Regions from separate parts of the Thauera sp. WH-1 genome, predicted to be linked through region 1. Evidence: predicted binding sites of a transcription regulator. Region 1 holds the regulator's gene; the other holds the start of a gene.

Region 1 (4,415 bases):
TTGCGGCTTGTCGAGGCACTGGTAGATCCAGCACAAGGCCTGACGGGTGTCGCGCGCCAGGTAGTAGTCGCGGCATACCGGCTGCTCGTCCCACCAGCCGCACTCGATGCGCTCGGCTTCGCTCAACAGCACGAAGGCGTCGGGATCGACGCTGCGTGGCGTGGGGAGCAGCCACAGCGGACGCAGGCGATCGGTCGCGGGGGGGCGCCAGGCCGGGAGCGTGCCCTTCGCCACGACGGCCCTGGCGCCCGTGCGCCCTGCGGGCGGATGGGGCAGGCCTGCCCAGGCCGCCTCCGGCCGGTGGTCGGGCAGGGCACGGAGCTGGCTGACCCGGTCGCGCCCCAGTCGGGCGCGCAGGCGATCGAGCAGCAGATCGGCCTGTTCCCGGACGCGGCTGCTATCGTCGAACAGGTCCGTGCTCGAGGTCGCGGCGGCAAGGGTGTGCTCGGCAAGGAGCCGCAAGCCGCTCACATCGGCCGCAAGTTGCAGCGTACCGAGGCGCTCGCGGGCGATGAGCAGCAGGCGGCACTCGTCCTGGCTGGGGCTGCCGAGCACCAGCTCAAGCCCGGTCGCAGGCTGGTATTCATGCTCGAGCAGCAAGCGACAGTGGTCGATGGCGGCGTGGCGGGCGCGCAGCCATCCGCCGAGGCTGGCGAACAGGCGACGGGCGGCGAACAGCAGGGCTTCGGCATGGTGAGTCGGTGCAGGCAGCGCGAGGCCGCAATCGAAGCTTTCGCCGACCTCGAACCAGGGGCGCGGGTCCGGGGTCTCGCCCCGCGCGCGCGCCAGGCAGTGCATGGCGGCCTGGGCGCCACGGCGGGCGAGGCCGGCGGCGGGCAGGCGGTGCAACTCGGCCAGCGTGCGCAGGCCGAGGCCGGCGAGTAGCGCCAGGGTGGCGGCGTCACAGCCGTCCTCGTCGCCAAGCACATCGAGCGGCAGGCGCTCGAGCGCGTCCAGCCAGTCCGCCGCGGTCGGGCTGCGGCCGTTGGCACGCGCGAACCAGCGTGCGGCCAGCGCCGTTGGGGCGCAGGCGGTGTGCGCTTCGAAGCCGAGCTCGCGCAGCCCCGCCTGCACCTCGGCCTCGATGAGCTGGGCGTTGCCGAACAGGCGCAGGCAGCTGCCGATCTCGAGCAGGACCGCATCGGGCGGCGACAGGCTCAGGCGCGGGGTGAAGCGTGCGGCCCAGCTTGCGATCTCATGCAGCGCCCTGGCTTCGCGTTCCGGCGCGCGGGCGTGCAGTTGCAGTTCGGGCAGCAGGGCCAGCGCGCTCGCGCTGCGTTGCCCGGGGCGCACGCCCGCAGCGGTGGCGAACGGGCTGGCGGCGAGGATGCAGGCCTGGGCGGGGGCGGCCGTCACGGCGATCGCGGTGTCCGCGCGCGCACCGCGGGTGAAGACTTGCAGCGGCAGTGCCGGCAGCAGGATGGCGAGCCAGAGCATGGGGGGCGGTGGCGCTCAGCTTGCGAGACGCAGCCCCGTGCGTACCGGGTCCCGCTGCAGATCGCGGTGGATCGTCAGCATCAGCGGGCGGGCCGATGGTGGGCCGCGGCGCTTCAGGATGTCGATGCGCAACTGCTCGCCGGCGGGGCTGAGCGCCAGCCGCAGCGGGGAGGGCGAGGCCTGTCCGCCTGCCGAGCGCGGGCGAAACAGGAACACCGGTGTCGCGCTGTCTTCGGCCGCCAGTTGCAGCCGGCGCAGTGCGGCGTTGTCGAGCTTCTGCATCCAGGCCAGCACGGCGCTGCAACTGCCGGACGCGGCGGCCTGGCGCGCGGCCCACAGTGCGTCTTCGCTGCGCCTGGGCTGGATCAGCAGCAGCCGCGACAGCGGCACGCCGGCGCGCAGCAGCGCAGGGGGGTAGGGCAGCAGCGGTGGCGCGACCCAGGCGATCCAGCGTTCGGCGGGGGTGCGGCCGAGCAGCGGCAGCAACAGCGACAGCTCGCCGGCACCGGGCCGGTCGAGCAGGAGTTCGATCAGCGCGCCTGAGGGCCAGCCGCCACCAGGCAGTTCGCGGTCGAGCGCGGCGAAACCGCTCGGGCGCGCTTCGCTTTGGCTGTGTGCGATGCGGTTCGCCTGCCAGACGCTGCCCGTGGGCAGGGCCGCCAGGATTGCCCCCGGACCCGACGCTGAGCTTGCGGGCCAGGCTTCATCCAGGGCGTGGCGCGCAGGAAAGGCCATGTTGAGAGGTGTGAGCGTGCAGGCAGCGGCGTCTGGCTCAGTGATCCTTGCGGATCAGCCCGACCATGATGCCCTCGATGACCAGCGCTTCGCTGCGGGTATCGACCACGATGGGTGCGTAGTCGGGATTGGCCGGCAGCAGTTCGACCAGCGCGCCCTTGCGCTGCAAGGTCTTGACGGTGACCTCGTCCTCCACGCGGGCGACGACGATCTGGCCATTGCGTGCCTCGCCGCTGCGACGCACGGCGATGAGGTCGCCGTCGAGGATGCCGGCGTCACGCATGCTCATGCCGCGCACGCGCAGCAGGTAGTCGGCCTTGGGCGAGAACAGCGCGGGGTCGAGTTGATAGCGGGCCTCGACATGTTCGGCGGCGAGGATGGGGCTGCCGGCCGCGACCCGACCGACCAGTGGCAGGCCGAGGGCCTCGGCCAGGCGGATGCCGCGCGCGCGCCCCTCCTCGAGCAGGATGGCCCCTTTGGCCGCGAGCGCGCGCAGATGGGTCTCGGCGGCATTGGGCGAGCGGAAGCCGAAAGCGGTGCACACTTCGGCGCGGGTCGGCGGGCGGCCTTCGGACTCGAGGGTGGCGCGAATGAAATCGAGGATTTCCTGCTGGCGCGCGGTGAGGGTTTCGTTTCGGGCGGTCATCACAGCCTCCATGGGGTGGCTGTAATTTTAAACAGTTATCCGCCGAGGGCAAGTCGAACGCACTGGCGCAGACGCCTCAGGGCACGAGTACGGCCGCACCCTGCAGGGCGCCGCGGCGCAGCCGCTCGAGCGCACTGTTGGCCTGCTCCAGCGCAAAACGAGTGATCTCGGTGCGGACCGGAACGCGCGGCGCAAGGGCGAGAAACTCGTCGCCATCGCGGCGGGTGAGGTTGGCCACCGACACGATGCGACGCTCGCCCCACAGGATGTCGTAGGGGAAGGAGGGAATGTCGCTCATGTGGATGCCGGCGCAGACGACGGTGCCGCCCTTGGCCAGGGTGCGCAGCGCGGCGGGCACCAGCTCGCCGGCGGGCGCGAAGATCAGCGCCGCATCCAGCGCATGCGGCGGCCGCTCTGCGCCGCTGCCGACCCAGCTCGCGCCGAGCTGGCGGGCGAAGGCCTGGCTTTCGCTGTCGCCGGCACGGGTGAAGGCATGGACTTCGCGGCCCTGCCAGTGCGCCACCTGGGCGATGATGTGGGCGGCGGCGCCAAAGCCATACAGCCCGATCCGCCGCGCGTCGCCCGCCATCGTCAGCGCGCGGTAGCCGATGAGCCCGGCGCACAGCAGCGGGGCCGCTGCTGCGGCATCGAGCGCGTCGCCGAGTGCAAAGCAGTAGCGTGCGTCGGCGACGGTGTATTCCGCATAGCCGCCCTGGATCTGGTAGCCGGTGAAGCGCGCCTCGTCACACAGGTTCTCGCGCGCGCCGGTGCAGTAGGCGCAGTGGCCACAGGTCCACCCCAGCCAGGGCACGCCCATGCGCTGCCCGCGGGCAATGCCGGTGACGCCCTCGCCGACCGCCACCACCCGGCCGACGATCTCATGCCCTGGAATCATCGGCAGCACGGGCTCGGGCAGCTCGCCGTCGATGAGGTGCAGATCGGTGCGGCACACGCCACAGGCCTCAACCTGCAGCAGCACCTGCCCCGCGCCGGGTCGAGGAACCGGCAGCGCCTGCAGGCGCAAGGGCTCACCGGGGCGCTGGAGCACCATGGCGCGCATGGTGACGGGGAGCGGGCGCAGCGAGGCAGCAGCGTGCGGCATGAGGAATGACCTCCATTGAACGGGGGCAGGCGAGGCGGCAATGATGCGCTGCATCTTGAGCCCAGCCCCGATCTGGGCTATTGCTTCACCATGGTGTCGGCTGGCGGCACCCTGACGCGTGACAACAGCACGACAACAAGCACGGAGGAGTACCCAGTGCTCGACCACACCCAAGTCCGACCCGGTGCCGGTAGTGTTAGTCGAATGTCTCGGCTAGAATCCACCCCACATCAGGGAGACCACATGCTTCAGAGCGGAGACATTGCCCCCGCATTCTCGCTGCCGGATGCCGATATGGAGATTTTCGACCTCGCATCCCTGGTCGGCAAGCACAATGTGGTGCTCTATTTCTACCCTCGCGACAACACGCCGGGTTGCACCCTCCAGGCCGCCGATTTCAGCGACCACGAGGATGAGTTTGCCCGCTACGACTGCATCGTGCTTGGCGTGAGTCCTGACGACTGTCTGACCCACGCTGAATTCCGCGACAAGGAA
Region 2 (4,415 bases), on a different contig from region 1:
TGCCCGAGCAGGCGGTTGGGGATGAAGCGCGTGCGCCCGGCATACACGTGGCGGTCGCCCATGCCCATCTGCTGGGTGACGTAGAAGCGCTGCGGCACGATGAGGTCGAGGCTGTCCCTCGCGCGCGTCATCGCCACGTAGAGCAGGCGGCGCTCCTCCTCGATCTCGGCGCTGTTGCGGGTGGCGACGTCCGAGGGAATGCAGCCGTCGACCACGTTCAACACGCTCACCGCGTTCCACTCCTGGCCCTTGGCCGAGTGCATCGTCGACAGGATCAGGTAGTCCTCGTCGAGCAGCGGCATGCCGGCCTCGCCGCTGGTGGCGCTGGGCGGGTCGAGGGTGAGCTCGGTGAGGAAGCGCTGGCGGCTCGGGCTGGTGGCGGCGATGCGGGCGAGCTGCTGGACGTCGAGCACGCGCAGTGCGAAGTCGTCGTACAGACGCGGCATCTCGCCCTCGTACCAGCGGCAGGCGAGCTCGAAATCGGCCGGCCATTGCGGGCGTTCGGCCAGGCGGTCGATCAGCGCCGCGAATTCCTGCCAGCCGGCGCGCGCGGCCTCGGGCACCGGCTGCTCGGCGAGCAGCGCGCAGCCCGCGGGTGCGGCGCAGACGTTGTCGAGCACGCGGCCGGCGGTCCTGGGCCCGATGCCGGCGAGCAACTGGATGGCGCGGAAGCCCGAGATGCGGTCGCGCGGGTTCTCGGCCCAGCGCAGCAGCGCGAGCACGTCCTTGACGTGGGCGGCCTCGAGGAACTTGAGCCCGCCGAACTTCACGAAAGGAATGTTGCGCCGGGTGAGCTCCATCTCCAGGCGCGCGCTGTGCGCCGAGGCGCGGAACAGCACCGCCTGCTGCTTCAACTTGAGCCCCTCTTCGCGCCGCGCCAGCACCGTGTCGACGACAAAGGCGGCCTGGACGGCGTCGTCCTTCACCGCCACCAGGCGCGGGCGCTGGGTGGATGCGCGCTCGGACCACAGGTTCTTGGTGAAGCGCTCGGCAGCGAGCGCGATGACCGAATTGGCCGCTTCCAGGATCGGCCGGGTGGAGCGGTAGTTCTGCTCCAGCGTGATTACCTGCGCCGGCGGCTCGAAGGCGGCGGGAAAGTCGAGGATGTTGCGCACCGTGGCACCGCGAAAGGCGTAGATCGACTGCGCGTCGTCGCCGACCACGGTGAGGCCGCGGCCGTCGGGCTTCATCGCCAGCAGGATCGCCGCCTGCAGGGCGTTGGTGTCCTGGTACTCATCGACCAGCACATGGTCGAACAGGCCGCCGATCTCGGCGCCGAGCGCCGGCTCGGCCACCATCTGCGCCCAGTACAGCAGCAGGTCGTCGTAGTCGAGCACCTGCTGCGCCTGCTTGGCCTCGACGTAGCCGCGGAACAGGCGCTTGAGTTCGTCCTCCCACTCCGCGCACCACGGGAAGCTCGCCTGCAACACCTCGGCGAGCGGCGCCTGCGTGTTGACCGCCGCCGAGTAGATCGCCAGGCAGGTGCCCTTCTGCGGAAAGCGCTGCTTCGTCGCCGACAGGCCGAGTTCATGGCGCACCAGGTTCATCAGGTCGCCCGAGTCCTCGCGGTCGTGGATGGTGAAGCCGGCATCGAGCCCGATGCGCCCGGCCCAGTCGCGCAACAGGCGCGCGCCGATGGCGTGGAAGGTGCCCGACCAGTGCAGCTCGGCTTGCGCCAGGCCAGGGCGGCCGGCGGCGACCTGCGCCAGGATGCGCCGCACGCGGCGGCCCATCTCGTCCGCCGCGCGGCGCGAAAAGGTGAGCAGCAGCATGCGCCCGGGGTCGGCGCCGTGGGCGATCAGCTGCGCCACCCGATGCGCCAGGGTGTTGGTCTTGCCCGAGCCGGCGCCGGCAATCACCAGCAGCGGCGCCGCCGGCGCCGGGCCATCGCCGGCCGTCGCCTCGGTGATCCCGTGCTCGACCGCCGCCCGCTGCGCCGGGTTGAGGCGAGCGAGCGGATCGAACGCGGGGTGGTCGGGTGCGGCGGCAGCAGTGGCGGCAGCCGGAAGGGACGAAGGCGGCATGGCTGTAATTATATTCAGCCAGCACCGCTGGCGATAGGGCGCGCATGAGGCCTTGGCGGCCCGCGCCTGCCGCTCGGCGCGGCGGGCCGGGCTGCCGGCGCCGCGCTCAGGCTGCCGCCCGCAGTGGCGCGGCGCGCTGCAGCAGGAGCCGGGTCAGCGGACTGTGCGGCCGGGTGCCGACGCGCTCGTTGCACAGGGCCAGCGCGAGCGCCTGCTGGCCGTCGCGCAGCGCCGCCTCGATCAGCGTCAGGTCGAGCACGCTGCGCTGCGCATGGCTGCCGCCGAAGCGGTGGGCGATCTCGCGCACGTCGCGGATCAGGCGCACGGTGTCATCGTAGCGCCGCTCGCCAAAGGCGCGGATCGCCTGCGTCAGCGGCTGGCCGACCTCGCGCGTGAAGGCGGCGTTGTCACCCTCGCCCGCCATCGCCGCGCGCTGCGTCTCCAGCACGGTGTCGACCAGTTCGAGGCGGCCCGCGGCAACGAAGGCCATCGTCGCGTGCACATCGTTGAAGACATAGTTGCCCGCGGCGGCCAGCGGCTGCCAGTCCTCGGCCAGGCTGTGCCAGCGCGTGCCGACGTCGATGCCGCGCAGGTGCAGGCGCCACAGCATCGCCGAGGCGTCGATCATGTCCAGGATCACGGTCGAGCGCTCGCCGCGGATCGGCCCGTCGTACAGCGCCAGCACCTCGTCGATCTCGCCCAGTTCGAGGTGGTAGAGCGCGAGATGCCACCAGTTATGCACGCGGAAGAAGCTGTCGGTGGACCACGCCGCGGGGTCGGCGCGCATCCAGGCGATGCCCTCGCGCTCGCGGCCCTGCATCTCCATGACGTGGGCGACCGCGTGCTGGGCCCAGCCGTCGCGCGGCTCGATGCCGACGGCGGTGCGGCCCTGCGCCTCGGCGCGGGCATAGTCGCCGCACTCCTCGAGGCCGAAGGCATGCATCCCGAGCAGCACGTGATAGCCGGGCGTGGCCTTCGACCAGGCGGGCAGCGCGCGCGCGATGCGGTCGCGCAACAGGCGCGCGTTGCCGACATAGAAGTCGATCAGATGCCCGGCCTGCAGGGCGAGCAGGTCCAGTGGATCGGCCACGCTCACATCCTCGAGGATGCGGCCCGCGCGCCGCCAGTGGCCGTCCAGCACGGCCGCCACGGCCGCGATATGGCCGCGCTCGCGCGCGTTCGACGGCAGCGCCGCCGCGCTGGCAAGGCTGGCGCGGGCGACCGGGATGGCCTCGGGCTCGGTCCCGAGCAGGTGCAGCCAGGCCTTCAGCACGTGCGCCATGACGAAGTCCGGCCGTTCGCTCAGTGCCGCATCGACGCTGGCCACCGGATCCTCGATATAGCAGTGGAACTGGCGCAGCGCCCGCGCGTAGTGGGCCGCGCTGCGGGCGTCGGCGCCGGTGAGGGCAAGGCCGCGTTCATCCTGGATGTTCATGTGTCGTCTCCTTGGGGTCGGGGTGCGTCTGCGCGGCCCGCCGGCAACGAGGGCTGGCGGTGCGTGCGCGCAGTGCTAAGGTAAGTTCATGCCGAGGCGCGCACCATGACCGCGACGCCGGAAGTCTTGACCGTGACGCCGGCGGACACGAAAGCGCCACGAGGAGGACAAAGGGGGTAAGGACCTTGGATGCGCTGTCCGATGTGTTTGCAGCCGTCCGGCTGTCGGGCGGCGTGTTCCTCGATGCCGAGTTCACCGCACCGTGGTGCGTGTCCTCGCAGGTCGGGCCCGAGGAGTTTCCGCAGGGCGTGATGCCGGCCCATCTGATCGCCTATCACTACGTGGTGGCCGGGCGCATGCATGTGCAGGTGGGCGATGCGGCGCCGCTGAGCGTGGAGGCCGGTGAGATCGTGCTGCTGCCGCGCAACGATGCCCACCTGCTGTCGAGCGCGCCCGGCTTGCGACCGAGCACGATCGACGACCACCTCGAGCCGCCGGCCGGCGGCAGCCCGGCGATGCTGCGCATGGGCGGCGGCGGCGAGGCGACACGCATCGTGTGCGGGCTGCTCGGCTGCGACGCGCCGCATAACCCGCTCGTCGCCACCTTGCCCGCCATCCTCAAGCTGGCGATGCGGGACGGCACCGGCGGGGCCTGGATCGAGACCTCCTTCCGCCATGCGGCGGCGGAGTTCGCCGCCGGCGGCGTCGGCTCGGCGGCCGTGCTCGGCAAGCTCGCCGAGCTGCTGTTCGTCGAAGCGGTGCGGCGCTACCTCGACAACCTGCCCGCCGACCAGGCCGGATGGCTCGCCGGCCTGCAGGATCGGGTGGTCGGTCGCGCGCTCGCGCTGCTGCACGCGCGCGTCGCCCACTCCTGGACCACCGAGGCCCTGGCGCAGGAGGTCGGCCTGTCACGCTCGGCCTTCGCCGAACGCTTCAGCGCCCTGGTGGGCACGCCA

What was found. The regulator LexA, encoded in region 1, represses DNA repair genes until DNA is damaged. The targets are predictions, from matches to a motif close to ACTGTATNTANATACAGT.
Region 2: the regulator LexA is predicted to act here: its motif matches at 2,026-2,043, upstream of ACMV5O_RS14200 (ATP-dependent helicase).

What each region holds. Positions count from the first base shown of each region.
Region 1 is NZ_JBLQGP010000017.1:12,796-17,210, forward strand. Features, by position in the region: gene ACMV5O_RS15700 (Y-family DNA polymerase) at 1-1,437, opposite strand, end outside; gene imuA (translesion DNA synthesis-associated protein ImuA) at 1,453-2,172, opposite strand; gene lexA (transcriptional repressor LexA) at 2,210-2,818, opposite strand; gene ACMV5O_RS15715 (zinc-dependent alcohol dehydrogenase family protein) at 2,895-3,920, opposite strand; gene ACMV5O_RS15720 (peroxiredoxin) at 4,164-4,415, shown strand, end outside.
Region 2 is NZ_JBLQGP010000014.1:43,678-48,092, reverse strand. Features, by position in the region: gene ACMV5O_RS14200 (ATP-dependent helicase) at 1-2,024, opposite strand, end outside; gene ACMV5O_RS14195 (tetratricopeptide repeat protein) at 2,131-3,459, opposite strand; gene ACMV5O_RS14190 (AraC family transcriptional regulator) at 3,645-4,415, shown strand, end outside.